DNA from 4 places in the Leisingera sp. ANG-M6 genome. Region 3 is predicted to be linked to each of the others. Evidence: riboswitches for the same ligand, from Rfam matches in the RefSeq annotation. Region 3 holds a riboswitch; each other region holds the start of a gene.
The links. Region 3 has a riboswitch for cobalamin ahead of RA24_RS19185 (ABC transporter substrate-binding protein). Riboswitches for the same ligand answer to the same signal wherever they lie in the genome.
Positions count from the first base shown of each region.

Region 1: linked by a shared signal. The riboswitch ahead of RA24_RS10955 (aromatic ring-hydroxylating oxygenase subunit alpha) and the one ahead of RA24_RS19185 (ABC transporter substrate-binding protein) in region 3 are both predicted to bind cobalamin.
Region 2: linked by a shared signal. The riboswitch ahead of RA24_RS12210 (ABC transporter substrate-binding protein) and the one ahead of RA24_RS19185 (ABC transporter substrate-binding protein) in region 3 are both predicted to bind cobalamin.
Region 4: linked by a shared signal. The riboswitch ahead of RA24_RS12260 (DUF4198 domain-containing protein) and the one ahead of RA24_RS19185 (ABC transporter substrate-binding protein) in region 3 are both predicted to bind cobalamin.

Region 1 is NZ_JWLG01000013.1:219,028-226,376, reverse strand. It holds partial or broken gene RA24_RS22255 (DUF6678 family protein) at 339-647, opposite strand; gene RA24_RS10975 (sulfotransferase family protein) at 689-1,507, opposite strand; gene RA24_RS10970 (DUF5928 domain-containing protein) at 1,650-3,227, shown strand; gene rpiB (ribose 5-phosphate isomerase B) at 3,269-3,718, opposite strand; gene RA24_RS10960 (hybrid-cluster NAD(P)-dependent oxidoreductase) at 3,859-4,944, opposite strand; gene RA24_RS10955 (aromatic ring-hydroxylating oxygenase subunit alpha) at 4,949-6,184, opposite strand; cobalamin riboswitch at 6,292-6,490, opposite strand; gene RA24_RS10950 (dihydrofolate reductase family protein) at 6,747-7,298, shown strand; gene RA24_RS10945 (TetR/AcrR family transcriptional regulator) at 7,302-7,349, shown strand, end outside.
Region 2 is NZ_JWLG01000014.1:27,738-35,086, forward strand. It holds partial or broken gene RA24_RS12195 (IS21 family transposase) at 103-522, opposite strand; partial or broken gene istA (IS21 family transposase) at 647-2,394, shown strand; partial or broken gene istB (IS21-like element helper ATPase IstB) at 2,357-3,153, shown strand; gene RA24_RS22265 (hypothetical protein) at 3,271-3,672, shown strand; cobalamin riboswitch at 3,992-4,202, shown strand; gene RA24_RS12210 (ABC transporter substrate-binding protein) at 4,468-6,027, shown strand; gene RA24_RS12215 (ATP-binding cassette domain-containing protein) at 6,041-6,802, shown strand; gene RA24_RS12220 (ATP-binding cassette domain-containing protein) at 6,789-7,349, shown strand, end outside.
Region 3 is NZ_JWLG01000022.1:90,207-97,555, forward strand. It holds gene RA24_RS19165 (methyl-accepting chemotaxis protein) at 1-227, shown strand, start outside; gene RA24_RS19170 (CheR family methyltransferase) at 255-1,109, shown strand; gene RA24_RS19175 (chemotaxis protein CheD) at 1,100-1,591, shown strand; gene RA24_RS19180 (chemotaxis protein CheW) at 1,588-3,201, shown strand; cobalamin riboswitch at 3,340-3,532, shown strand; gene RA24_RS19185 (ABC transporter substrate-binding protein) at 3,672-4,682, shown strand; gene RA24_RS19190 (FecCD family ABC transporter permease) at 4,679-5,728, shown strand; gene RA24_RS19195 (ABC transporter ATP-binding protein) at 5,725-6,486, shown strand; gene RA24_RS19200 (LysR family transcriptional regulator) at 6,525-7,349, opposite strand, start outside.
Region 4 is NZ_JWLG01000014.1:38,418-45,766, forward strand. It holds gene RA24_RS12240 (energy-coupling factor ABC transporter ATP-binding protein) at 141-791, opposite strand; gene cbiQ (cobalt ECF transporter T component CbiQ) at 778-1,566, opposite strand; gene RA24_RS12250 (cobalt ABC transporter permease) at 1,563-2,147, opposite strand; gene cbiM (cobalt transporter CbiM) at 2,144-2,761, opposite strand; gene RA24_RS12260 (DUF4198 domain-containing protein) at 2,772-3,557, opposite strand; cobalamin riboswitch at 3,701-3,915, opposite strand; cobalamin riboswitch at 4,194-4,402, shown strand; gene RA24_RS12265 (TonB-dependent receptor plug domain-containing protein) at 4,563-6,446, shown strand; gene RA24_RS12270 (ABC transporter substrate-binding protein) at 6,450-7,286, shown strand; gene RA24_RS12275 (FecCD family ABC transporter permease) at 7,283-7,349, shown strand, end outside.

The DNA of each region.
Region 1 (7,349 bases), on a different contig from region 3:
CCTTGAGGCGGTTTCAGGTGCTTTACCATGGGGAAAGCGCGTTCAGGGCAGTCCTGTCCCTGAACCGCTTCTCAGAAAATTTTCTGCATCCGCCAATCTCTCCCGCCCCCGCTGCGGCCCTCTGGCTCACGCCAGTGCACCGAGCGGCGTTGGGCGTTGCGCCGTGCGGGCGCACGGCGCGCCTCCGGCGGGGGGTATTTTGAACCAGAAAGAAGCGGGACCACCGCGCTTTGAACGCAACCGCGCCGCGCCAGCGGCGCCCGGCCCAAGTCTTGTGCTGCTGCATCTATGATGCGGCGGCATGGCGCGGGAGCCCCTCGCTTCGGCACTCAAGAAATCTAGGCGAAGGACAGTTTCTCTGCTGTCTCGCCGCATGTCACAAAGCCAAAAATGAGCACTGCATTTCCTTCGGCTTTCCCAGCCAATCCAATCTGCGCAAGCCGTTTTTGAAATTCGGCATCAGCCAGGCAGCTGCCACGCAATTCCACCCATTCCAACTCAGAAAAACTGCGTTCGGGAAAATGATAGTGCCATTCGCAATCCCAACCGCTTACGTATCCGCTGACTATACAACGAGACCGGAAATCAGGCCTGTCACCGGGGTCCAGCGTCAGGACCAAGTCCCTGAGCTCCATCCATTTGGTATGGTTGGAAACCGGATATTAACCCTCAAACGCCCGCGCCACGGTCACTCCCCCAGCTTGGCGTGCACCTCGTCCAGGTCGATCTCGCCCACCGGCATCTTGTTGGCCGGGTTTTCGAAATCGTATTTGAACAGCTCGAAATCGCGTTTGTAGATCTCGTAGACAAGATGCATCGACAGGTCATCGAAGTAATCCTCGACCGGATGCGCGCGCTTGGGGCCGTGGCCCTCGCTTTCGTTGAAACGCGGGATTGCGTTCAGGTCCACGGGATGCGGCGTCTCGATCGCGTCCAGCACCCCCTGCATCCCGTCATTGAACGCCTCGGTCCAGAAGATCTGGTTGTAGCGCCCGCCGTTCAGGATGAAAGTCGACACATGCCCCGACATCGCCGACCAGTGGATGTCCGGGTCCATCGGGCGGCGCCAGCGGATGGTGTCGCGCGCAAACAGCAGAAACCGGCGGAAGCTGGCGATCTGGTCGAACTCCTGCTTGCCGTCGTCGCCACCGACCTCGATCCCGTATTCATAGGCCAGCTTGGGCACCAGGTTGCCGCGGTAGCGCTTGCCGTTGCGCTGGATGCCGCAGATCTTGTCGAAGAACGATGACAGGATCCGGGTATAGGGGTTGCGCACACAGGTGAAAGCATAGGACCTCTGCCCCTGCACATTTCGCGTGATCGGCCCCTGGCTGTGCTCCAGCGCCCATTTGTGCAGACCGTCCTTGGCGTCGTGAATGTCACCGTCAAAGAACCGGCCATGGTCCGAATAATACAGAATCTGACCGATGGTCGAGCAGGCGCATTTCGGCACCACCCGGTAGACCACACTCTCACTTTCCGTCATCCAGGTGCCGGGAAACCCCATTTGCTGCCCTCTTGTCCGTCTTTGCCTGTTCCCAGCAGTAATCGCATATGTTTACCGAAACGGGAACTATCTGGTTTATTCGTGCGTACAGCGCGCTTATCAAGGTAAACAATCAGGCAGAACAAGGCAGTCCGTCCCCCCAATGGCAAAAATCGCATATATTCTGCTCTGCCATAAAGACCCCGAGGCGATCATCCAGCAGGCTGAGCGGCTGACGGCGGCCGGCGACTGCATGGCGATCCACTTTGACGGGCGGGCAGCGCCGGAGGATTACCAGCTGATCCGGTCAGAACTGGCCGACAACCCCAACGTCACCTTTGCCAAGAGGCGCATCAAATGCGGCTGGGGCGAGTGGTCGCTGGTCGAGGCGACGCTGCATGCGCTGCGCAGCGCCGTGGAGGAGTTTCCGCGCGCCACCCATTTCTACATGCTGTCGGGCGATTGCATGGCGGTGAAAACGGCGGAATACGCCCACCAGTTCCTGGATGCGCACGACAAGGATTTCATCGAGAGCTTCGACTTTTTCGAAAGCGACTGGATCAAGACCGGCATGAAGGAGGAGCGGCTGATCTACCGGCACTTCTTCAACGAGCGCAAGCACAAGCAACTGTTTTACTGGAGCCACGGCCTGCAAAAACGCCTGGGGCTGCAGCGGGAGATTCCCGCCGACATCCAGGTGCAGATCGGCAGCCAGTGGTGGTGCCTGCGCCGCCGCACTGTCGAATGGATCCTGGGTTTCATCCGCAAGCGCCGCGACGTGATGCGCTTTTTCCGCACCACATGGATTCCGGACGAGACCTTCTTTCAAACCCTGGTGCGCCACTTGATCCCGGAAGCGGAGATCGAAACCCGCACCCTTACCTTCCTGATGTTCACCGACTACGGGATGCCGGTGAATTTCTACAATGATCACTATGACCTGCTGCTCAGCCAGGACTTTCTGTTTGCCCGCAAAATCAGCCCCGAGGCCAAGGAGCTGAAGTCGCGGCTCGGGCGACTCTATGCGGCGCAGGGGGTGGACTTCCAGATCTCCAACGAGGGCAGAAGCCTCTACAAGTTCCTGGCTCAGCGCGGGCGGGACGGCCGCCGCTTTGCGCCCCGGTTCTGGGAAACCGAAAGCACCCTGGGCCGTGAACGCGAGCTGCTGATCGTGGTCTGCAAGAAATGGCATGTCGCCAAGCGGCTGCTGGAACAGATCCGGCAGGTCACCAACATCCCGGCAATCGAATACCTGTTCAACGAGGAAGACACCCCGCTGCCCGACCTCGGCGGCATTCAGGCGGCGCTGATGAAACGCACCCGTCACCGCCGGGCGCTGATGCGGATGCTGTTCGAATACTATGAATCCGATCAGCTGATCATCTGCCTGGACCCCGGCGCCATCGACCTGATGAACGATTTCCATTCAGACCGGTCATCGACCCGCTTTCTGCACATCGAATGCGATTTCAGCGACGACTACCTGATCGGCCATGCCCGCCGGGTCGGACTGGCAGGCGAACGCACGCCGCAGCTGACGCTCGAACGGCTGCTGCCAACGATCCGCAACGACATCCTGCATGAAAACGACCGCATCCGCGATGCAGGCTTCGGCCAGCTCTACGAGATACGGGAAAGCAGCAGCGTGGAGGAAAACGCAGACCAGCTCAGCGGCTTTCTGAACCTGTCCGGCGATCAGTCCCGGCAAATTGCCGGGACCAGTTATCTTTTTGCAGACTGAGCGGGACGCGGCCCTGCGCTGCCGGGCGAGAGGGCCAGGTCTCAGTCTTCCAGCGCGTTGATCATGTCGACGCGGGTGCCGTGGCGGCCGCCTTCGAATTCCGTGCCCAGGAAGGCATCGACGATTTCCAGCGCCAGCCCTTCACCAACCACGCGGGCGCCGATCGACAGCATGTTGGCATTGTTATGGGCACGGATCATCTTGGCTGAAAACGTGTCGGAGCAGACACCGCAGCGGATGCCCTTCACCTTGTTCGCCGCCATCATGATGCCCTGGCCGGTGCCGCACAGGACAATGCCCAGAGTGCAGTCGCCAGAGGCCACCAGCTGTGCCGCGGCGGCGCCGTGCTTGGGATAATGGGTGCTTTCCGGGGTTTGCGGGCCGATGTCCTCGACCTCCCAGCCCTGCGCTTCGATATGGGCGGCAACGGCCTTGCGCAGCTCGATGGCGGCGTGGTCGCTGGAAAGGGCAATGCGTTTGCTGGCAGTCATGGTCTGATGGTCCTGTGTCGCAACGGGGGTATGAGGCTTGGCCCCGTGTTGACCAAGGGACGGGCGCGGCGTCAATCCCTTTATCGCCGCAGGCCCGGACCAGAAGGGAGCGGAGGGCCCGCGGGAGGCCCTCCGACAGATCAGATTTCCACTTCGACCCGGCCAATCGGGTTGGAGCAGCAGGCCAGGATATACCCTGCCTCCACGTCCTCTTCCGAGATGCCGCCGTTGTGGACCATATGCACGTCGCCTGCGGTCTTCTTGACCTTGCAGGTGCCGCAAATGCCGAAGGTGCATCCCGACGGGATGTTGAGGCCCGACGCCTTGGCCACTGCCAGCACGGTGTCGGTCTCGGTGCAGGTTGCGGTGACGCCCGACGCTGCAAAAGTGATCTCGGCGGCGGCGGTTTCTGCCGGAACAACATCGTCCAGCTCCGGCGCATCTGCCTCTGTCTCCACCGGCGCGCCAAAGCTTTCCTGGTTGTAGTTCTCCATGTCGAAGCCCAGGCCGTTCAGCATGTCGCGCACCGCCTGCATGAACGGCTCCGGCCCGCAGCAATAGACCTCGCGCTCCAGGTAGTCACCGGCGATCAGGCCCAGCATGATCTGATTGAGCTGCCCGCGGTAGCCGGTCCAGACCTGATAGGGGTCGTCCTCCTCCACAACGAAGTGCAGCTTGATGCCCGGCACCCGCGCCGCCATGCCCTCAAGCTGGCGCCGGGCGATGATCTCGCTGGGGCGCTTGGCGCAGTTGATGAAACAGACGTCCGGCGATTGGCCGCGGTCGAACAGGTACTGGGTCATCGACAGGCTGGGTGTGATCCCGGAGCCTGCGGAGATGAACAGGAACTTGCCGTTCGGGCGCTTGGGCAGGGTGAACACGCCCGCCGGGCCGGAGGCCTTGAGGAACATGCCCGGTTTCAGGCTGTCCAGCATCCAGCGGGTGCCGATGCTGTCTCCTTGCGCCTTCACCGTCACTGAGATCGACAAGGGCCGCGACGGCGAGGAGCTGATCGTATAGGTCCGCCAGACTGTCTCCCCCGGCACCGGCAGCTCCAGGGTCAGGAACTGGCCCGGCTGGTATTTGAACCACGCGCCCGAAGGCGCGCGGAAGCTGAAGGTGGCGGTGTTCGGCGCTTCCGGCACGACAGAGACGCATTCCAGCATCTCGTCGTCCTTCCACGCCAGGGTTTCGTCCAGCGTCTCGAAGTTTGCCTGCAGTCCCATACGCTTACTCCGCCGCGATCAGGTGGCGGCCGGTCAGCGCGCGGGTCAGATGGTCGGCGTACCAGTTGGAGAACTGGATGACGCCGCTCTCCTGCACTTCCGAATAGGGACCGGGCTCATAAGCGGGCGAGTTGATGCCGCGCTGGTTGTCCTCTACCACGATGCGGTCCTCGTCGTTGGTGGCAACCCAGACCTCGGTCAGCCGCTTCAGGTCATAGTCCTGACCTTCCACCGCGTCCTTGTGCACCAGCCACTTGGTGGTGACTTCGGTTTCGGTCGGGCTAATCGGGGTCACCCGGAACACGATGGAATGATCTGGCAGGAAGTGGTTCCAGGTGGTCGGGTAATGGAACTTCAAGAGCGTGCCGGCATCGGCAAAGGGCACCCGGCCGAGTTTCTTGGCCACTGCCGCCTTGCCGTCCATGGTATAGCTCTCGGCGCCCTCGTTCAGTGGCATCCGCGCCACCCGGTACTGGCCGCGCGCATCGATCTGGAACTGCGCCGGCACGCCCGCCGCTTCGATCCGGTCGAAATGCTTTTGCAGATGCGGCGGGGTCTCACCGCCCTCGACGCCGGTCACCGACGGATCTTCCGGGAAGGTCCGGCACAGTGACGGGTGGTTGCCGCCGCAGTGATAGCACTCGCGGTTGTTCTCCCAGACCAGCTTCCAGTTGCCGTTCTCGATGATCGAGCTTTCATAGGCGACCTTAGCGTTACCCAGGTCATGCGGCTCCAGATAGGGGCGCGCAACTGCGGCAAAAGCGTCGAAGTCCGGCGCCTCATCCGCCAGGCAGATGTAGATCAAGCCGGCCAGGTCACGGCAATGCACCGGCTTCAGCCCGTGTTTGGAGGCATCGAAGTCCGGCCCCATATCGCGCGCCCACAGCAGTGAGCCGTCCAGCTCGTAGGTCCACTGGTGGTAGGGGCAGACCAGCTTGGGCGAGTTGCCCTTCTTGGCCTTGCACACAACAGAACCGCGGTGGCGGCAGGCGTTGTGGAAGGCACGCACCTCGCCATCGGTGCCGCGCACGATGATGACGTTGTAGGCGCCGACCTGATGGGTCACGAAGTTGCCCGCCTTCGGGATCTCGCAGGCGGGAATGGCAAACAGCCATTCGCGGTAGAAGATCTGGCGCATGTCCAGATCCAGCACGCCCGGGTCGGTGTAAAACGCCTGCTCCAGGGAATAGTTTTTCTGACGGGCGACCAGTTTGGCCAGAATTTCGCTGTCGTGAAGCATCTGCTTCTCTCCTTTGCCGCATCCCCGCGGCAGGTTGGCTTGGCTGCGGGCATGGATAGAGAGATTGCAGGCCACGCGCCTGCAACCGCCCCGCCGCCGCCCGCGGTTGACGTTTTCGGGGCAAGGCTGGTTTCCGGACTGTCCCGGGGCCATTCGGCGGCGGGGCCTGGCACCTTCCCGAAGCCGTTGCTTCAGTGGTTATTGCCATGCCTTGCCCGGGGTCACCGTTGCGGGGGCAGTGCCGGAATTTCACCAGCTTCCCAATTCTCCACCCCTAGGGGCGGCACCTTGCTGAAGCGGAAAATGCCCGAATCCCGCGCCGCCGGCGGAGACAAATCCGACCCGCCAAAACCGGAAAAAGACATGCATGTTTGCCATGCCTGCAGGGACAGGGATGTCCAGAATCTCAAACCGGCATCCGCCAGCCCGTTTGCGGCAAGCGCTTATCTTTCATGCGGTTAGGCGCTGCCAGCCGCTGCAGATCGATTCGCACGCAGCGAATCTTACGCTGGCCCCTTGGAACACGAATTGCATTTAACTATATGACGTATAGTTAAATGATATGCAGGAGAATCCGATGACCACCGGCCACGTCTTCATCGCCACCAGCCTCGACGGCTTCGTGGCCCGGCAGGACCATTCGCTGGACTGGCTGCTCAAACAGCCCGACGCCGAAGATGACGATGGCGGTTTTGCCGCCTTCATGGACAGCGTAGACGGGCTGGTCATGGGGACGGGCTCATTCCGCACCGTGCTGGGGTTCGGCCAATGGCCCTACACCAAACCGGTTGTGGTCCTCAGCAACAGCCTGAGTGAACAGGACATTCCCGAAGAGCTGAAGGACAAGGTGCGCCTCAGCACCGCCGCACCCGCAGACCTTATGCAGGAGCTGCAAGAGCAAGGCTGGACCCGCGCCTATGTCGACGGCGGCCGGATGGTGCAGTCCTTCCTGCGCCAGGGGCTGATCGCCGATCTGACCATCACAACGGTTCCGATCCTGATCGGCAGCGGCATCCCCCTGTTCGGCAGCCTGGACCGGGACATCGACCTCAAGGTGGCAAGCTCCCGCATCCTGCCCACCGGCATGGTCCAGACCACGTTCCAGGTGGCCTGACCAATGCCCCCGCGCATGGGTCGCCCGCCCAAGGGCAGCCGCACCCTCAGC
Region 2 (7,349 bases), on a different contig from region 3:
CCGCTGTGCGCGCGGTCATTGCCCTTGAACCAGTGGCGGGCAATTCCCACTGTCATTAATCCCGCGCTGGGGCACGCCGCCGGAGACCCGGAGCGCATACTAGTGCGCGTCGAACAGCATCTCATGGGATTGCAGAAGGTAGGCTCGGACCAGGAAGGCCCGGCTGTGCGACAGCTTGATATGGGCAATCTGGAGCTTGGTGCGCTCTCCACCGAGAATCGCCCAGTCTTCGCTCCAGTCGAATTGGGAGGCTTCGCCCGGCTGAAACGCCAGCGGAACAAACGTGCCGCGGCCTGACGACTGCTGAACGCGCTGGCGTACCGCGCGCCATGCCCGCATGAAGGCCGCCACCCGCCCGTACGAGCCGGTAAAGCCGAGAGCCGCCAGGTCCACATGCAGCTGCTTAACCGTGCGCCGCTGCTTGCGGGGCTTGCGCGATTGCGCGGCAAGCCAAGCAGACAGCTTGTCCGCGAATGGATCCAGCTTGCTCGGACGCTGCGGGACTTGAAACCGGGGCACAACAGCACCCGAACGTGTGAACAGGCATGCAATTTTGACCCCGTAGCGGGGAAATCGGCGTCCAAAGATGACCCCCTTACACTGATGTGAATCATGCCCTCGAGGTTATCGGGGAGCACAGAGTGGGATGTTGGTCGTGGAGACGATAGCAAAGATCCGGCGGGCGTATTTTCAGGATTGAGGCATTGAGCCGCCATTGGTCCGAGGCCAATGCCGAACAAGCCGATCAAGCAAATCTGCCGGGAACTGCGGGTATCGCGGAATACGGTGCGGAAGGTGATCCGGTCTGGTGTGACGGAAGCAACCTACGAACGCCGCGTTCAGCCTCTGCCAAAGATCGGGCCATGGAAAGACAAGCTCAAAGAGATGTTGGCGGCGAATGCGAGGAAGCCAAAGCGCGAGCGGTTAACCCGCATCCGGATCTTCGAAGAACTGAGAGCCCTTGGATATGACGGCGGCTATGACGCTGTCCGGCGTTACGCGGCCACGTGGTCCAAGGAAAAACAAGAGGCCACCGCGGCCGCCTATGTCCCGCTGATTTTCGATCCGGGCGAGGCCTACCAATTTGACTGGAGCCACGAGATTGTTGTGATCGACGGTGCGACCACCACTGTGAAGGTGGCGCATGTCCGGCTCTGCCACAGCCGCATGCTGTTTGTCCGGGCCTATCCGCGCGAGACGCAGGAGCCTCGCCATTGCCGCTTGGACCAATGGCGCTCCCAATGGCTCGATGTTCGATGCCCATGACAAGGCCTTCGCCTTCTTCGGCGGGGCCTGCACGCGCGGGATCTACGACAGCGGAAATTGTCCGCCACTGGTCCGAGGACAATGGACGCGAAGACGGCGGTAGACACGATCTTCGTTAGCCGCGACCGGGCCTACAATCGGCGCTTCCAGCAGATGTGCGGGCATTATCTTGTCGATCCCGTTGCCTGCACACCAGCATCGGGCTGGGAGAAGGGACAGGTCGAGAACCAGGCAGGCGTTGTCCGGCGTCGCTTCTTCGTGCCCAGGCCCAAGTTTAAGAGTTACGCCGAACTAAACGCCTGGCTCGAGGATCGCTGCGCCGCCTGGGCCAAATCTCATCCGCACCAAGAGCTTCGAGACCGCACGATCTGGGAGGTCTTCGAGGATGAGCGGGCGAGTCTGGTGCCATACGTCGGCCCCTTTGATGGTTTCCACGCTGTTCCGGCATCAGTCTCGAAGACCTGTCTCGTCCGGTTCGACAAGAACCGCTACTCGGTGGATGGCCGCGCCGTCGGCCGGCCAGTCGAGATCCGCGCCTATGCCGAGCGGGTCGAGTTCTGGCAGGACGGCAAGATCGTAGGGCGGCATGAACGAGCCTTCGGGCGCGACAAGGCCATCTACGATCCGCTGCACTACATCCCGGTGCTGGCCCGCAAGCCCCCTCTCGCGCATGCACGCATGCGCTGCCGGGCAGCGGGACGCCCTCAGGAATGGGGCTCCCTTCAAGGACAGGGAGCTGCCATCAGCGATCAGGCGCATTCAGCGCAAACTGGGCAAGGTGCCCAATGGCGACCAGCCCCCTCTCGGGACATTGCTGCGCAATGCCCTGCCGGGCAGTGGATGGTCCAGATCCTGAGAATGATCCCCACCGATGGGCTGGATGCAGTGGATGCTGCCTGTGCCGAAGCGCTGAACGAAGGGGCCTCCGCGGCCTCGGTCGTCACCAACATTCTGGCCCGGCATCGTGAGCCGCCGCTGACCATCGATACGCCGGACGCGTCACGCTGAATGCGTGCCTCTGGCACGACGCGACTGACCTGCGAGCCCGTGGCCGACTGCAAACGCTATGACCGCCTAAGGAGACACATCCGTGGAAAGATCACAGGTGCTGGACGCGTCACGCCGTAGGCGTGCCTCCGGCACGACGAGCCAGCTGAAGCTCTACGGCATGAAGGCCGCCTACGATGAGACCATCGCCACGGCGGTGAAGCGTCAGCACGAACCGCAACAGATCATCCATTGCCCGGCAGGCGCATGCGCAGCATGCTGCCGAGAGGGGGCGATCTGCTGAACGCCGAGATCAGTGAGAAGCAGGCGCGCTCGATCAAATGCCAGATGACGATTGCCAAGCTGCCCCTGGCGAAAGAGGTCGATGAGTTCAGCTTCGAAGGCACGCCGGTCAACGAGGCGCTGGTCCGTGATCTGGCGACCGGAGAGTTTCTGGCGCAGCAACGCAATGTCGTGCTGATCGGCGGCACAGGGACCGGTAAATCCCACCTTGCCGTCAGCATCGCTCGGGCGTGCATCCGCCGCGGCAGACGGGGGCGCTTCTTCAACGTTGTGGACCTGGTGAACAAACTCGATGCGGAAGCCCGCGCCGACCGACAGGGGCGCACGGCAGATCTGCTGTGCCGTCTCGACTTCCTGATCCTCGACGAGCTTGGCTATCTCCCCTTCGCACAAACCGGTGGTCAGCTATTGTTCCATCTCATCAGCCGCCTCTACGAGCGCACATCGATCATCGTGAAGACCAACCTCGACTTCGGCGAATGGCCCTCGGTCTTCGGCGACGCCAAGATGACTACCGCGCTGCTCGACCGCCTTACCCACCATTGCGACATCGTCGAAACGGGCAACGAGAGCTGGCGCTTCAAAACCCGAGAATAGTCGAGCCGACGCTGGCACGATACGGCTTCGCTTGGTGGAGGCTACACCGCATCGGGCCAGCTAACCGCACGTCAAACAGGGGGTCAATTTTGGATGCCTATAGGGGGTCAAAGTTCCATGCCGATTGACACCACTGGCGGAACAGGAGGCGCGAGCGGGGATGTTGGAGACACGAAAAAGGAAAGGTTCTGTCGCAAATGGCAAAACTATGTGTCGCCCGACAATTTGTGTCAAACGTCAGGCAAAGCTGACCCGATGCTGACTGTTTTTAAGGAAAAATTGCCTGCACCTGCCAGGCATTTCCACCCCAATTGTCAAGCATTTCTGACCCAAGACAGGCCGGTTTTCGCTGCAAACGCAGCCAAGGCGCCATCCTGTGTCCTCTTTACGCAGGCAGCTGACGTCGCAGCTTCATGCAATGGACGGCAGGTTCGAGCCCAACTTGTACCTTGGATTTCTTCGCTGCGCGTGCTCGCCGCAACAAAATCGTCGCAACTGCATCATTTTGGGCGCCGCTGAGCGGCGTAAAAAACAGCCGTTCAAGCATGCTGCAGAGAGATCTGTCACCCGAATCCACAGGTCGCCGGACGGAGCTGACTTCCGCCCCAATTGCAGCTAGGGGTGCCCCGAGTGTCGGCTTCGCGCAGGGAAGCCAACTTAATAGAGGCACTGCCTGACAGGCCGGTTCATTACAATACAGGCTACTGAGGCAATTTGGCTGAACCATTAGCTGCAAAGGTCATTTCCATTGAAACTGACCCTCTTGAAACTTGCAGCTTTTGGCCCACCTCGAGCCCTTACCTATTGGTTCGGGGCAATTGACAATTCTGTCAGCGTTCGCCTACCTGCTTTCGATGGTTCCTCAAGGCAAAATGCTGAGAGGATGAAAAGGGAACACGGTGAGGTGTAGCCAACAGGCGCTAAATCCGTGACTGCCCCCGCAACTGTAAGCGGATAGCGACGCCAAGCACCCACTGGCCGTATGGCTGGGAAGGATGGCGCAGCCAAGACCCGCAAGTCAGGAGACCTGCCATCGCGATTTCAACCACACCGGGACGGGGCGTCCTGGAAGGAGGCCTCATGGCACGCATCCTGCGTATCTCGGAAACTTGCTCCCACTGTTTGGGCTTGCTTGGACGTAGCCGCAGGTGCGGTTGCCGTCCCTGACATCATCTTGTCCATGCAGGTTCCGCAGCTGCCTGCCTAACACCTGAGCTGACGCAGCTGTCCACTGAATCAGCGCTTGTTATATTATCACATAACTTGTACACCTCACCCCAAAATTCCCTTGTCAGAAACCTAAGGACCAAGGACATGCCGAATTATTCACGCGCTTTCTGGACCAAAACCCTCGCCGCAACCTGCCTCGCCGCTGCGGCGCTTTTGAGCCCTGCAGCCGCAGAAACCAAATTGGAAATGGTGATTGCCGCGCCGTTTGGCCCCAAAAGCAGCATTCCTGATCCCCGTGCCCGCCAGAATGGCTGGCTCAGCAACCGGGCAGGCGTGTCGGAAACGCTGATTGGTATCGGCTATGACATGACCCTTCAGCCGCGCCTTGCCACCGGTTTTGAAAACCTGTCTGAACGGGAATGGAAAATCACCCTGCGCGAGGGTGTAAAATTCCATGATGGCTCTGCGGTCACCGCCCAGGCTGTCAAAGAGTCGTTTGAAAAGCTGAGCGAAGAGGGCCACCCCGGGAATAACCCGCGCCTGGTCAAGCTTCTGAACATCGAATCCATCGAGCTGGTTGACGATAAAACGCTGGTCTTCCGCACCAGTGCACCGAACTCAGCTTTCCTGTGGTCGCTGACCGAACCGTCGGCGGCTGTCATGAAAGACGGCACCGATGCAATGCCGCTGGTGGGCACTGGTCCGTTTGTCTTTGAAAATGCGGAAACGGACAAAACTTATGTGACCACTGGGTTTGCCGATTACTGGGGCGGCGCGCCGAAACTTGACCGTCTGGTGATCGACGCGATCAGCGACCCTTCGGTTGCGGCACTGGCACTGCAGGCGGGTGATGTTGATCTGGTCACCAACTACCCGGAACCGGATTTCGCCAAGCTGCTTGAAGAAGGCAAAGGCCAGCTGTTCTCGGAGGCAACCGCGCGACTGTTCTTCTTGCAGCCACGGGTGAATGACGGTCCACTGTCCAACCAGACGCTTCTGAATGCCGTTTCGCTGGGCCTGGACCGTGACACCATCGTTGCGGCGACCCTGGCAGGTGTCGGTGGGCAGTCGGCCAATGGCATCTTCCCAGCCAGCATGAAATCCTGGGTAAACGGCGATATCAGCCTGTCCTATGACCCGGCCAAAGCGCTGGCCATGCTGGATGAGGCGGGAATTACCGACAGTGACGGCAATGGCATCCGGGAGCTGAACGGCGAAGACATCGTGCTGAAGATCCGTAGCTACGAAGGCCGGGCTGCGCTGCGGCCGACACTGGAAATCTCGCAGATCATGCTGCAGCAGATCGGTCTGGGCGCGGAAATCGCAATGGGTGAATTCGGCGCAAACAACGAGGCACTTAAAGCTGGCGAAATCGACCTGCACCTACAGGCCTGGGGCACCGCCCCGCAAGGCGATCCGGATTACTTCCCCAGCACATTGGTGGCGACGGATGGCAGCTATAATGTTTCCGGCTACTCCAACCCTGAGCTGGACGCACTGCTTAAAAAGGGCCGTAGCCTGTTTTCAAGCGAAGAGCGCAAACCGGTCTATGCCGAGGTTCAAGCCATTATCAACCGTGACCTTCCGGTGATCCCGCTGTTCCACAAGACACAGGTTTCGGTCGGCAATGGCAAGGTTGAGGGCTACCGCATCCACCCGGCAGAAACCTATCTGGCGAGCCCGGAGCTGGCGATTGCCGAGTAAACAGGCACCTTTGATGAAAATCGAGGCCCTGTCCGCCGAAATTGGCGGGCAGGGTATTCTGCATGATGTCAGTCTTGAGATGGCGCCGACAGAATGGCTGGCGGTTGTGGGCGGCTCCGGTGCGGGCAAATCTACTCTTTTGCGGGCCGTGATGGGCCTGACCCGCCCTGCGCGTCCGACCAGCGGGCACATTCTGTTCAACGGCGCGCAGCGTGCTTTTGCCTCGCCCGCAAAAACCACTCTGGATGGCATTGCATATGTGCCGCAAAGCCCGGCCCATGGCTTTGATCCGCTGCGCCGCCTGCGCTGGCAATGGGACCAGCTGGCCCGCCGCAAAAGGGTAAAACACACCTCACATCAGCGGGACATTCTATCGGCCCTTGGCCTGCCGGATCCGGGCGGTAGCTACCCGCATCAGTGGAGTCGAGGTATGCAGCAGCGTCTGTTGCTGGCGATGGCCCTGATGGATGCTCCGAAACTTTTGATCCTGGACGAGCCGACCTCAGCGCTGGATCCGCTGATTGCATCGCAGGTGCTGCAGGAAACCCGGCGCATCGCCGCGGAACATGAGATCGCGGTGATGATGGTGACCCACGACCTGGCGCTGGCCGCACGATTTGCAGGACGGATTGCAATTATGCAGCGCGGCCGGATTGTTGAGAGCGGAGTTTCTGACATCCTTTTGTCCAACCCGCAGCATACCTATTCCCGCGAGCTAGTGGCGCACCGCTGCTGGGACAAAGCCAAGCCAGAGATCAGCCATGCCGCCGAATGACCCGGTCTTTCAACTCGAAGGCCTGACAGTCAGGGCCGGAGACAAAGTGCTGTTGCAAGATGTTTCCTGTGACATCCAGCAGGGTGGAATGCTATGTGTCATCGGAGAAAGCGGCGCAGGTAAGTCTACCTTGCTGAAAGCCGTGCAGGGGTTTCTGCCCGCAACTTGCCGCAGGCTAGTGTTCACGCCCTCTGGCACGGATATCACCGGGGCTGTGCCAACGCACCCTGGCCTGCCGCAGACCCGCTGGGTAATGCAGGATCCATTGGCTGCTCTGAACCCGCGGCTGACACTTGGCGCCTCTATACAGGAAAGCCTTTACCGCCAAAACCTGACCGTCCAGGAGCGCAAGAGTGCCGTTCTTGCCGCACTGGAAGATGTCCAGCTGGGATCGGAGTTTTACAGCAGGTTCCCTGGTCAGGTCTCTCTGGGTCAGGCACAGCGGGCCTGTCTGGCGCGGGCCTTGATCGCCCGGCCCAAGCTCATCTTTTTTGATGAGCCGCTGAGCGCGCTGGATGCTCTGGTGCAAAAGAAGATCGCCCGCCAA
Region 3 (7,349 bases):
CCAAGATCCTGACCGGAATCTCTGACACCACGGATTCCATCGCCCAGATATCCGTGGCCGCCAATGAGCAGCAGACTGCAGCGCGGGACGTCTCCGAAGCTATCCAAAGCATTGTGGACGCGTCCGAAGAGGCCGTCATCGCCTCGGATTCCATCGCAGCTGCAACAGAGGAGCTGAACGCCGGAGCACAGGAGCTGAAAACAGAAGTCGGCCGGCTCGGCTGCTGATTGAGTGCACCGGCGAAAGGACAGGGCATGAGAAAACCTGACACCGACATCACCATGAGCGATGGAGACTTTGCAAAACTCCGCACCATCGTTCACAGGAGTACCGGAATAACCATCGGCGAGACCCGCAAGACAATGCTGGTCAGCCGCCTGCGGCGGCGGCTGCGCGAAGTCGAAGAACCGAGCTTCGCATCTTATATCTCCCGGCTCGCCGCCGACCCTGCGGAGATGCAGGAACTGACAAACCGGGTGACCACCAACGAGACTTACTTTTACCGCACGCCGCGGGTCTGGGATTATTTCCAGGACGTCTTCCTGCCGGAGTTTCAGGCACGGGGGGAGAACCTCAGGATGCGGGCCTGGTCGGCTGCGGCATCGACGGGGGAGGAGGCTCATACCATCGGCACAATTCTGGAGCAGCAGCGGCTGCAGAAACCGGGCTTCGACTATTCCGTGCTGGGCACCGATGTGTCCTCCCGGGTCTTGGAAGTGGCGCAAACCGGCGTTTACAATGGCCGCGCGATCGCCCGCTTCCGCCGCGACCAGCCTGCACTGTTTGCCAGCCACATGAAGGGCAGCGATGCAGAAGGCTACAAGGCTGTGCCGCAGATCCGGGCCCGCCTGAAGTTCAAGCTGCATAACCTGCTGGAAAGGCTTGGCAGCACCAGTCCGTTTGACGTGGTGTTCCTGCGCAACGTGCTGATCTATTTCACTGGCGAAGACCAGGAGAAGATCCTTCAGAATGTGCGGGACTTGATCAAGCCGGATGGCGTCCTGTTCATTGGAGAAAGCGAGACGCTGAACAATCTCCGTACCGGCTTTGAACAAGTGGCGCCGATCATCTACCGGCCCGCCGCCAGGGTAGGCAGCCCATGTGCATGAATGACATCCAGAAAATCCACGTGCAGATCGGCCAGGTGAAAACCGGCCGGGCCGGGCAGTCGCTGAATGCGATCCTCGGCTCCTGCATCGGTCTGGGGCTGCTGTACCCGGCCAAGGGGATCTATGGGCTGGCGCATTGCCTGCTTGCCAAGTCACCGGACAGCTCTGATGCAATATGCGGCAGGCATGTGGACCAGGCTGTCAATTCGCTGCAGTCCCTGATGGAGGTGTCGGGCAAGGAGCTGCGCAAACTCCAGGCGATTGTCGTTGGCGGTGCCAACATGACGATGCCGGCAGATACGGATCCTGCGCGTCTTGTCGGCAGCATCAACGCCCGCTCCGCCTACCGGTCGCTGCGGGACGCCGGCGTCCGCAACATTCACGAGGATGTCGGCGGCATGCAGGGGCGGCAGGTGACCATCGATTGCAGCAGCGGCGAATTCACAGTCAAAGCGATTCCGCGCCTGGGGGGACAATCATGAAACCGGAGACTTCAAACCCGCTGATCCTTGGCGCGCAATCTTCGGCTAGCGATCTGGCAGGCTGCCCAGCGGTTGGAGTTGGGGACAGCAGTGTTCCTCAGAAGGAACTGGCCCAGCCGCACAATGTGCGGGCAAAACGGGGGAAGCCGGACAAATACGGTTCATTCCTGATCGACGACAGCGAGTTTGCAATCTCCGTCTCGGCGCTCCAGGAGATCGTGAATGAACCGGATGAGATTTCACCTGTGCCGCTTGCGCCGTCCTACATGCTGGGGCTTTTCAACCTCAGGGGCATGATTGTTCCGGTGATTGATTTGCGCAGCCTGCTTGAGTTTCCGGCTATTGAGCGCGCGCAATCGCGCAAGGTTGCAATTGTCGAACATGGCGAACACTGCATTGGCCTTCTTTTCGACAGAACGGGTGAAGTCCTGAACGGAAAAGGCGTGGCGCGGGTCGATTTCCGCCCCAATGGCGACGGCATCAAGGATGTTGTTATCGACGGGGTTTTGAAATTCAATGACGGCGAAAGGCTGGTTCAGGTCCTAGACCCGCACGAACTGCTGAACCTGGAAAAACTGCCGCGGGCTGACAACGGCCCCGGACAGGAAACGGTCAAACTCAGCAGAGGCAAAAAGCTCGCCTGCGTTTCATTTCAAACCGGCCACACGACCTGCGCCATCGACCTGCGGTTTGTAAAGGAGGTCAGAACCGTTCCCAAGCTGGAACAGTCGCTGCTGGTGGGTGGCAATGTGATCGGCACTGCAAATCTGCGCGGCGTTATCCTGCCCGTCATAGATTTCCGCGGATTCATGGGAGATAGTGCAAAATTTGTGCTTGGGGCCACGATCCCCAAGGAGCGCAGAATGCTGATCATCGACACCGCAGAAGGGCCGGTCGGGCTCATGGTCTTTTCCATCGACAGCATCCTGCCCTATTTCGAGGATGAAGTGCTGCTCTTTGCCAAGCTGGCCCTGCCGCGCGGTGATCTTGTGAACGGGTGTCTGCTGGATAAGAACAACCAGATTGTCATGATGCTTGATCCGGCAAAGCTATTGCAGGAGCCAAGTTTTGTGGCTGCGGCCAAAGCCTGCCAGGAGATTTTTCCACCCGAGAAAACGGAAGAAGAGGCCGCTGAACTGGAGGCCCGCGCGGCAAGGCGCACATTTATCAAGTTCACTTTCGAAAAACGGTTCGCGCTCGACACCTCCGAAGTCAGCGAGGTGATCAACCGCCCAATTGACCTGCTCGAACCGCCGTTTTCACTGAGCTTCGTCGAAGGCATCCTGAATTTGCGGGGAGAGCTTATCACCCTGTTCAATCCACGTGTGCTGTATGGGCTGCCGCCCGGGTCCGGCCGCGATCAGAAAGTGCTGATTTTCAAGCATGACGCGCAGAAGTTTGGAATACTCGTGGACACCGTCGATGAAATAATCATCACGACGGAGAACCGCGTGGCTGAACTGAAGCCCTTGGACCAGCAGAATACCTCCAAGAGCATCGCTGAGGATGTATCCGGGTGCCTGCAGCACAAAACACCAGACGGCAGGTTCGAGTCGATTTTGATCCTGGATACGAACGCACTGGTAGACCGGTGCTTCAAGGCGGCCTAGAGCACTCAGCGCTTTCGGTTTCCGCAATTAACTGCCGCGGGTCCTGGGTCGATGCCTGCACGGAGCGTGGAGTTGCATGACTAGACCCGAAGAATTCTGCTGACCGACGAAGTTTTTCTTGCCGCAAGAGAAGTGATGCGCTACCCGCGCTTTACCGGTCCCGTAAGGGCTAAGAGGGAATCCGCGGTGCCGCCTGGCGCCAAACGGAACTGCCCCCGCAACTGTAGGCGGCGAGTGCTGTCCCATCGTGTCACTGGGCCTGAAGGGTCCGGGAAGACGGGACAGACAGTGACCCGCCAGTCAGGAGACCTGCCGGTGAAAACCGAAACACACCGGACGGGGTTGTCCGGGGAGGTTGCCGGCTAGATGCGCCGCCCGTTCCTGGCGCCGCAAGAAGGGGAAACCCTCCGCCTTGCCGGTCAATGCCCTTCACCCGTTCTCCGGTCATTGACACATGGAGATCGAAGATCATGTTTCTGCGTTCCGGCCTCATGGGCCTTTCATTCGTTGCGGCAGCTCAGGCCGCAGCAGCCAGCGAAAACTTTCCGCTGACTATTCAAAACTGCGGTGAAACCGTCACTTTCGAGGCACCGGTTGCGTCCTCCGTGACCGTTGGCCAAGCCGCAACAGAGGTACTTTATGCGCTGGGTCTGGGTGGCAAGGTGCTGGGCACCTCGGTCTGGTTCAACGATGTTCTGCCCGAGTACGCCGCACTGAACGACAAGGTTGAGCGCCTGGCCGACAATGACCCAAGCTTTGAAAGCGTTGTGGCCAAGCGCCCGGGCCTGGTGGCTGCCCAGTATGAGTGGCATATCGGTCCCGAAGGCATCGTCGCCAAGCGCGAGCAGTTTCATGATCTTGGTATCCCGACCTATGTGATGCCCGCGGACTGCGTCGGCAAGGACAACACCACCGGCGGCGACGGCACCCGGACCGAGATGTTCACCACCGACAGCCTCTATCAGGGCATTGAGGAATTGGCGGCGATCTTCGGCGAGGCAGAAAAAGGCGCTGAGCTGGTCGCCGACTACAAGGCTCGTGAGGCCGCGGCTGTGGCCAAGGCGCAAGAGGTTGCGCTGGACGACGCCTCCGCTGTGTTCTGGTTCTCCTCGCCCGAGATGGAAAGCGACCCGTTCGTGGCCGGCCAGAAGGGCGCACCGGGCTACATGATGCAGCAGCTGGGCCTGAAAAACGTCATTGAGACCGACGAGGAATGGCCGACCGTCGGTTGGGAGACCATCGCGAAAGCCAACCCGACGGTGATCGTGATTGCCCGTATGGACCGCCGCCGCTTTGCCGCTGATGACTACGAGAAGAAGCTTGAGTTCCTGCGCAATGACCCGGTCGCCAGCCAGATGGATGCGGTTAAAAACAACCGCATCGTGGTGATGGACGCCCAGGCGATGGACGCCACCATCCGCGCCATCCCGGCGCTGGAAGACTTGGCGGAAGAACTCAGCGCGATCGGCAACGGCGCATGAGTGCAGCCGCCGTACTGGCCTGGCAGGGCTTCCGGGGCGCTTGCCTTGCCCTGCCGGTGCTGGCCGCGGCGGTTCTGGCAGGCGCAATGATCGGGGAAACCTCGCTTGCGCCTGACCTTGTCTTGTCCGTTTTGGCCAACAAGCTGGCCGGGGCGGGCCTACCGGTGGACCCGGTGGATCAGGGCATCATCTGGAGCTACCGGCTGCCGCGGGCGCTGGTGGCTGCAGCCTGCGGGGCGGCGCTGGCGGTTGCGGGTGTAGTGCTGCAGGCCTTGCTGCGCAACGCGCTGGCGGACCCTTACATTCTGGGCATATCGGCCGGTGCCTCGACCGGGGCGGTGGCGGTCACCATTGCAGGACTTGGCGGCGGCGCCCTGTCACTGTCCTTTGGTGCCTTTAACGGCGCACTGCTGGCGTTTGGCTTTGTCGCCATTCTGGCGCGGGCCGCCGGGGCAGGGGGCAACCGCGCCGCAGCTGCGCAGATCGTGCTGGCGGGCATTGCCGGCTCGCAGCTATTCAATGCGCTGACCGCTTTCATTATCGCCAAGTCCGCCAATGCGGATCAGGCCCGCGGCATCATGTTCTGGCTGATGGGCAACCTCAGCGGCGTGCGCTGGCCGGATGTGTGGCTGGCGGTGCCGCTGGCGCTGGCGGGCTGGATGATCTGCCGCTTTCATGCCCGTGCTCTGGACGCCTTCACCTTTGGCAGCGATTCCGCCGCTTCGCTTGGCATCCCGGTCCGGCGGGTGCAGGTGGTTCTGATCTTCGCCACCGCGCTGATGACCGCGGTGATGGTGTCGATCGTCGGCTCCATCGGCTTTGTCGGCCTGGTGATCCCGCATGCGGCACGGTTCCTGGTAGGCCCCGGCCACCGCAGGCTGATGCCAGCAGCGGCGCTGACTGGCGCCGTGTTCCTGATCGCCGCCGATATCGTCTCCCGCATCATCATCCCCGGCCAGGTGCTTCCCATCGGGGTGGTCACCGCCCTGATCGGGGCGCCGTCCTTTGCGGTGATTCTGGTGCGCGGGCAAAGGACTGCGAGATGAGGATCGAAGCCCGCAACCTGTCTTTCTCAGTGCGCGGCAAAACTCTGCTGCAGGACGTCTCGCTGGCGGTGCAGCCGGGTGAGACGCTGGCGCTGGTGGGCCCGAACGGCTCCGGCAAATCAACCCTGATGCGGCTGCTGTCGGGCCTGGCCAAACCCTCGCATGGCGAAGTGCTGCTGGAGGACCAACCGCTGGCCCGGCTGACCCGCCGGGAGATCGCCCAGCGGATCGCCATTGTCGAACAGCAGGCCGACACGGCTGAGCGCATCACCGCACAGTCCGTCGTCGAGCTGGGCCGCACCCCCTGGCTGTCGGCGCTGAAACCCTGGAGCAGCGACGACACCCAGCTGGTGGACAAGGCGCTGCATACGGTGGAAATGGAGGGCTTCGCGCGCCGCGAATGGGCCACTTTGTCCGGCGGCGAACGGCAACGGCTGCACATTGCCCGCGCCCTTGCGCAACGGCCGGGGCTTCTGCTGCTGGATGAGCCGACAAACCATCTGGACATCCACCACCAGCTGTCCATCCTGAACTGCATCCGGAACCTGCAGGTGACAACCGTGGTGGCCCTGCATGACCTGAACCAGGCCCTGACTTGCGACCGTGTGGCGGTGCTGTCACACGGGCGCCTGGTGGCCTGCGGCGCACCCAGCCAGGCATTGGCTCCGGAAACCGTATCTGAGATTTTCGGCATCCAAGCACGCTGGGTCCAGGATGCCGAAGGCGCGGGTCCCTTTCTGTCCTTCCAATTGACCTGAGACATCAGGGGGACTGGCGCCCAGCCATGCCGGATGTTTCAGCTTAGCTCGCCGGAAAGGTCGCAGGACTGAATGAAGGCGCAGCACTCCTCTGTCAGTGCGGAAAAGCGGGACCGTTCGCGCTGGTACAGGTAAACCTCCCGCTTGTCGGGAAGGTCGGCAATCGGGCGGAAGGCAGTGGCCTCCGGCATGAACCGGGCAACTGTCTGTGGCAGAACCGTGACCCATTTTCCGGTCCGGACCATGGTGATCAGCGAATGGGTGTTGTGGATCGTCACGTCGGCATTACTGCTGGCCTCAACGAAGCGCTCGTTACGGATCAGGCTGCATAGGGCGTTGCGGACAAAGGATGCACCGATCACATCAGCAATGGTAGGGGCAGCCTCCTGCTGGTACAGCGGATGATCGGTGGAACAGACCAAGCCAAAGCGGTCCTCGAACAGAGGCACGGCCCTGACGCCATTCAGCGGATGATAGCCGGAGGCGATGCCGATATCGGCCTTTCCCTCCGCCAGTGCATCCAGCACCTCCTGGGTGTCGGTGTCGCGCAGTTCCACCTTGAGGCCCGGATGCCGTGCCGTCATGTGCTCCAGCACTGCCGGGAAAACCAGTGCCGCAACCGATGGAACCGACACGATCTGCAACAGGCCGTGGGCTGCTTCTGCCGCCAATTCGATGCTTTGCACGGTTTGGTCGAAACGCCGGACCTGCTGCTGGGCCAGTTCAAAAACCTGCGCGCCCAAAGGCGATAGCTGGTTTTTGCGCTCGCCCTCGAACAGCCGTTTGCCCAGATGCTCCTCCATCTGCTTCAGCGTCATTGAAACGGCGGATTGGGTCCGGCCCAGCCGGTTGGCGGCCTCGGA
Region 4 (7,349 bases), on a different contig from region 3:
CGTTGCAGCATAGGTTGATCAGAGACGGATCAGGGACCGGACTTTGCGGATATTGGCCGCATTCGCAGCATGGCTAACCAGGAGCGGCGGTTTTTTAGCAGGAAGCGTGTGTGCTAAAGCCCTGTTCAGCCAAAAAACCGCTATACCCTTGTAAGTGTCCGCTCCATCAGGTGATACCCTGTTGGAGCAATCTGTTCACGGAACTCAGGATCATGGCTGACCAGCAGAACCGCCTGGTCGAGCTCTTTCAGAATCTCAGCCAGCCGTGCATAATTTTCTGGATCCAGCGCGTTGGTCGGCTCATCGAGTATGAGCACTTCCGGTTCCATTGCCAGAACCGTGGCCAGCGTCACCAGCCGTTTCTCACCGCCCGACAGCTTGTGGGTGACCCGGTCACGCAGGTGCATCAGCCGCAGGCGTGACAGTATTGCATCAACCACCGCCAGGGCTTCCTGCTTGGACTTGCCTAGGTTCAGCGGGCCGAAGGCGACATCTTCGGCCACAGTCGGGCAGAACAGCTGGTCATCGGCGTCCTGGAAAACGAACCCCACACGGCGGCGCACTTCGTGAAAGTCCGGTTCGCTGTTGCAAGGTTTTCCGAATGCTGTGACAGAACCGCTATCGGGTGCAATCAATCCCATGATGATTTTTAGGAGCGTGGATTTCCCTGCTCCATTTGGTCCGACAATCGACAGCCGTTCTCCCGCATTGAGCTTCATCGAGGCGCCTTCCAGCACCGGATCAAGCCCAGGGTAGGCAAAATGAATATCATTCAGATCAAGAAGCGGCATAAAAGGCCTCTGCCCAGATCAGGGCGGCAAGGGCGGCGGTAAGTGCCGCGGCAAACAACAGGTCCGCCCTGCGCAGGCGGAAGTCTTCCAGGAGGATGATACGGCCGGAGAAGCCCCGGCATTTCATCGCCGCCAGAATGCGTTCCGACCGTTCAATGGCGCGCACCAGCATCATCCCCACCAGATAGCCGTAGCTGCGGTAGGTGTGCCAGTTGGTGCCGGGGCGGAAGCCGCGCAGCTTCATCGAGGTGCTCAGGCGCTGGTATTCCTCGCGCAGGACATCGATGTAGCGGATAGTGAACATCATCAGATGCACCAGCCGCTCCGGCGTCTTGAGGGCAAAGAGAGCATGTCCCATCGTCACGGGCTCCATGGACCCGACCAGCGTCATGACCGCCAGGATGACGGCATTTGCGGTCAGGGCAATCTCGGCCGCGCGCCGCAGGCCTTCCCAGCTCGCCTCCAGCCCCCAAACAGAAAGGACTGGGGTGCCCGGAACAGTGAACGGCAGCAGCACCAGCATGAAGATGATGAAACTGTCCATCATCGCCATCCGCTTCAGCGTCTTCCGGGGCGGCAGCCCGGAGAAAGCCAGTAGCCACATCGACAGGCCAAGCGCAGCTGACAGCACCCAAAGGTTGCTAAGGGAGACCACCACAACGGCATAGACCGCGGTCATTACGATGCGCATCCGCGGGTCAAGCGCGGTGACCTTGGCGCGGAAGGCACCGATGCCACTGAGCGGCCTTTCGGCGCCTGTCAGGACATAGGTCATGCTTTGCCACCGATTCTGCGCCGCGCAGCGATGTAAAAGCCCAGACCAAAAAGACCAAAGATGTAGCCGATGCCGCCAAGAACAGACTGAAAATCGGACTTGTTCTTAAACGCGGTAAGCTCCTGCCGAAGCGGGCGCAATTCATTGCGCATCATGGTGGCAAGCTCAGCGCGGGCCTGATCGGACAAACCGGCAGACCTGGAGGCCGAAGTGACGTCTGCGGTGCTAGTCGCCGCAAGCGCTGCCATGCTTGGGCTTTGGCCCATGATCTGTGCGACCTCTGCGGCGTCCATGATCACTTCGGCAACATGGCCGGCACCAAGGTCGCCGCGGAAGATATGCGTCACCGGTTCTGACGGGGTGAACAGGAAGAAGCCGTCAGCGTCGGTCCTGGTTTCACCCAGTTTGCCGCCAGCCTCGTCAAAGACCTCGATCAGCAAGTCCGCAGCCATATCACCATTGGAAAAGCCGACCTCGCCCTCAATGTCCGATCCAGATGGAAACACCGAGGAAATCACATTGTGCGCCAATGCCGGCAGCGGTGCCAGCAGGGCAAGGATCAGCACGCAGGAGCGGATCATGCCAGGCTTCCTTTCGTGTCAACAAACAGTTCGGGCTTCACCCGCCGGGCCAGGAAAATGGCGGCGCCGGACAACAGCGCCTCGATCAGCATCACTGGGATATGGGAAAAGAACACAAGCTTGGCGGCAAGGATGAACTCATCACCGGACAGCATCAGCGATACTGCGACTGCGAGGGTTGTGAAGGCAATTGCTGCACCGCCGCCAATGCCGCCCCAGATAGCCCCCTGCAGCGGCGAGCCGCGCGCCACCAGCGGCCGGAACATCAGGCCGACCAGAACAGCGGGCAGGGCAATATTCACGGCGTTCACGCCCAACACGGTCAGCCCGCCGAAGCCGAAGAAGACCGCCTGCAGGAGAAGCCCGACAAACAAAGCCGGGAACGCGGCCCAGCCCAGCACCAGCCCGGCAAGGCCATTTAGGATCAGGTGAACCGAACTGGGCCCGATCGGGACATGGATCAGGGAGGCCACAAAGAAACTGGCCGACAGAACACCCGCCGCGGGAATCCGCTCCAGCGGCAGGTTGCGCAGACCCATGGCAATACCGCCGACGGCGGCAACCGCGCCGCCGATCACAACCGGGTTCGACAGTGCGCCGTCTACGATATGCATCGGTCTACTTTCACTTCAGCTCTTCTGCGTGGATCCACAGAACAGCATCCTGGCTGAGTTCCTTGCCGTCGTGCTCGGTCGCCGGACCGGACCCGAGTGCCGCAAAGCCCCAGTAGCCTGCTTTCGGAATGCCAAAGGAAAAAACGCCGTTCTGGTCGGCGATGGCAACAATTGCGCCGCCCGGCATCTCACCCACGGTGGGATCAGTGGTTGAGAATTTTTCCAGATCCGGCTCCGACGCCATGAACTCGACTTCGATCTCGGCACCCGGAACCGGCTTGCCGTCCGCCAGAACCTGACCGGAAAAGGTGGAGCCTACGATGACGTTATAGGGCTTGTTCAGCGGCAGGATCTCGGTCGCCAGGCCAGCCGGCTGGTCCCAGTCTGTGGGCAGCGTGTTGCGGTTCAGCACGACCTTGGAGATCTGCTGGATATAGATGTCTTCACTTTCCTCGTAGTAAGGCGAAGGGACCGTCACCACGACATAGTCGCCGGACCGCTTGACCGGGACCGAGGCCTTGTAAGCCGAAGCTTCGTTTTCAGCCCCTTTGAAGGTGGCGGGTTCCAGGCGGTCCGACAGGTCGGTCTTTTCACCTTTGTGGATCATGAAAAACTCTTCCGGCTTGCCCATGTCCATCGCATGGCCGTTGGCCATCGGGTGCCAGAACACCAGGCCCATCGGCACGTCGCCGGGCTTTTCGATCAGCGCTTGTTCAGTGTAGTTCAGCTGGAAATGCGCCGAAGCGGTAACCGGCAGGGAAACGGCCAGAGCAGCGGCCAGGTAGTTCAGTTTCATTTCGTCCTCATTCGACGATACAGGCGCACCTGCAATCAGGAATGAACAACGGGGAGTAGCGGCACGGAAACGCCTGAACGGCACACGCGCCAGACGCGCACCCCGGCGTCCGGTGGAAAAGGGCAGTAACCCCGCAAGCGGAGCCTCAGTCCCCGTGTCCGGCAGGTCTCCTGACTCGCGGGTCCTGGCTCGGCTGGCCTTCCCGGGGATGTTCCCAGTGGCGTATTCAGCGTCACTCACCGCTCACAGTTGCGGGGGCAGTCACGGATTTGGTCCCTTTTGGGTACGCCGCACCGTGTTCCCTATTTCTTCCGCTGCGCATTGAAACACTCGCGGAACCGGTCACCTTGGCTGAATGGCAAACCGGAATTTCTGAGTCAAGAGAATCATGTTCTGTTCACTTGGCCGTCCGGTGCCGATGGTTTTTCTCCTGCAGTGCTGCAGGGATCAATAGGCAGGCATGTTCCTATCAGAGGAACGGGGAAACACCGCTGCCTTTCGAAGTTTTTTGTATGCGTAATCAATCATCGTCACTTGAAAAATTGGAAAGGCAAATTCGGCGATATGGATGCCAGCCCAAGGCCATTTCTACTCAGGTTGCGAATTCTCCCGCTTGACAGAATAAGTTCAGTTTGCCTAAGTCCCGACCATTCTGGTCCGGCTGGGAGACCACCCGGTTAAAAGGGAACACGGTGAGGTGTAGCCAACAGGCGCCGAATCCGTGACTGCCCCCGCAACTGTGAGCGGAGAGCAATGCTGCGGTATGCCACTGCCCCAAGGGGCGGGAAGGCGCAGCAAAGCCTCGACCCGCAAGTCAGGAGACCTGCCAGGATGATCACCCTATCGCGGTGCGGGGCGCGCCGAAGATAACGGACCTTCCGTAGTGGTGGCAGTTTTCACCGTCTGCGGGGGCATTGCCTTCCAAAGACCAAAATTATGAACATGCTGCCCGGTATGGGCAGCCGCTTGGCCTGTGCTTGCTGCGTGGGCCGGGAGGAATGGAATATGCGCAAGGCAAGCCTGTCCCTGGCCGCCGCCCTGGCCGCCGCCCCTGTAATCGCAACCGCTCAGGATGAAGAAGTCACCGATCTGGGGGAGATCATCATCTCCGGCGGCTTCACGCCGGTCGAGGCCCAGAAGTACGGCCGCTCCGTCTCGGTCCTGACCAGCGAGGAGATCGATGATCGCGGCATCACCACCGTCCAGGACGCGCTGCGTTCGGTTCCCGGCCTGATGGTGAACGGCTCCGGCGACAGCTTTACTCAGGTCCGCATCCGCGGCGCAGAAGCCAATCACACGCTGATCCTGATCGACGGCGTCGAAGCCTCGGGCGGTGACAGCGAGTACATTCTGTCCGGCCTGGACACTGCCAATATCGAGCGGATCGAAGTCCTGCGCGGCCCGCAATCGGTGTTCTACGGCTCCAACGCCTCGGCCGGTGTGATCAACATCATCACCAAGTCCGGCGGCATCGGCACGGAATACGGCGGCAGCGCGGAAGCGGGGTCCGACGGCTACCGGGCCTCGGCCCGGGTTTCGTCGCGGACCGAGCGCGGCGGTATCGCCTTCAGCTTCGCCCATGACAATGACGACGGCTATGACACCTCGGGCGATGGCGGTGAAGAAGACGGCATCCGCCGCAATACACTGCAATTGAAAGGCGACTACCTGGTCACCGACCGGCTGAAACTTGGCTTCAACTTCCGCACGTCGGATGAACGCTATGACAGCGACCGCACCTCCTTCACCGCAACGGATGCGGCCAGCTATGTCGTGGATGATCCGACGCAATTCAGTGACCGGGATGAGCAACTGGCGCAAGTCTATGCTGAACTGGACACATTGGGCGGCCGCCTGAAACACCGCCTGTCAATCGAACGCACTGACTTTGACCGGTCCTTCAATGGCGGCACCCCGACCGAGACCAAAACGGAAGCAGCAAAGTACCTGCTGAGCTTCGGCCTGGACGGGCAGTTAGCGGATCAAGCAGACCACCTTCTTAACGCGATGCTGGAATGGGAAAAGGACTCCAGCAGTTCCAACCCGGCCTTTGCGCGCGAAACCAATTCGATTGCCCTGGAATACCGCGGCAGCTTTGCCAACGGCCTGGACCTGCAGCTCGGGGTGCGCCACGACAACAACAGCGTATTCGAAGACGCCACCAGCTGGACCGCCAGTGCTTCTTACACTTTTGCAGACAGCGGTGTGCGCCTGCACAGCTCGGCTGGAACCGGTGTTGTGAACCCCTCTTACTTTGAGCTGTTTGCCAACAGCACATTCGGCTCCACCACCTATCTCGGCAATCCGAACTTGCAGCCGGAGGAAAATCGCAGCTTCGATTTCGGGATTGAGGTGCCGTTCCTTCAAGGGCGCGGCCTGGTTGATGTGACCTATTTCGACGAGACGCTGACAGGCGAGATCGAGAGCTACATGGTGAACGCAACCACGTTCTCCTACCGCAACCAAGCCGGTGACAGTGATCGCAAGGGTGTTGAGCTGGCAGCAAGCCTGGAAGCCAGCGAATACCTCGATCTGCGTCTGTCCTACACCTATCTGGACGCCACCAACCCCGATGGCTCGGTCGAGATCCGCCGCCCGGAGCACGAGCTTCTGCTGAGTGCCACACTGGATACTTTCAATGGCCGCGGCTCTGTCACCGCGGACATCCGGCATGTGGCAGGCAATTGGGACAGCCAGTTCTTTGACTCGTTTGCCACCGCTGAGCTGCCGGATTACACAACCTTTGATGTGGCTGCTCAGTATGAGCTGACGGATAACGTGGTGCTGACTGGGCGCGTCACCAACCTGTTCGACGAGGACTACGCCGACGTCTGGGGCTACGCCAAGCGCGGCCGCGCCGCCTATATCGGCGTGCGGGCCTCGTTCTGACCCATGCGCAGGCTCCCCGGCATAGCCCTGGCCCTTTTGTGGGCCGCCACCGGTACTTTTGCCGGGCCATCGCGCGTGGTGTCGATGAACCTCTGCACTGACCAGCTGGCGATGCTGCTTGCGGCGCCCGGCCAGCTGGCCTCGGTCTCCTACATCGCGCAGGACACACGCGCCTCGGCCATGGCGGACGCGGCCATGGCCTATCCCGCCAACCACGGGCTGGCCGAAGAGATCTATCTGCTGCAGCCCGACCTGGTGATTGCCGGCGCCTATTCGACACCTGCCACCACGGATATGCTGCGCCGTCTTGGCGTGCCGGTGGTGGTGTTCGAGCCCGCCAGCTCGCTGCAGGATGTGCGCGCACGTATCTTGCAGATGGGTCAGGTTCTGGGCCGCGAAGAAGCGGCCCACGCACTGCTGGCAGACTTCGACAAGCGACTGGCAACGCTTGAGCAAGCCGGACCGGAGGCGGCACGCGCCGCGCTTTATGCCGCCAACGGGTTCACTTCCGGCAGTATGACCCTCGCGGGCCGGATCCTGCGCGCGGCGGGGCTGCGCAATATCGCGGATGAACTGGGCTATGCGCACTCCGGTCATATGCCGCTGGAACTGCTGGCGTTGGCCGCGCCGGATCTGCTGATCGGCACGTCGCCCTATCCGCGCGCCTCGCGCAGTGAGGACAATCTGGCGCATCCGGTGGTGCGGCAGCTGGCCGCCCGCAGCGGCGCCGGGCAGATGCGCGATGCGGATTGGGTCTGCGGCACCCCGCATGTGCTGCGCGCGGTGGAAACCCTGGCCGCAGAGCGCCGTCTGTTCATGGAGAAGGAGAGCCGGGAATGACCCGTCTGATGCTGGTTCTGGCCGCAGCGGTGCTGGCGCTGTTCCTGCTGTCGCTCACGGTGG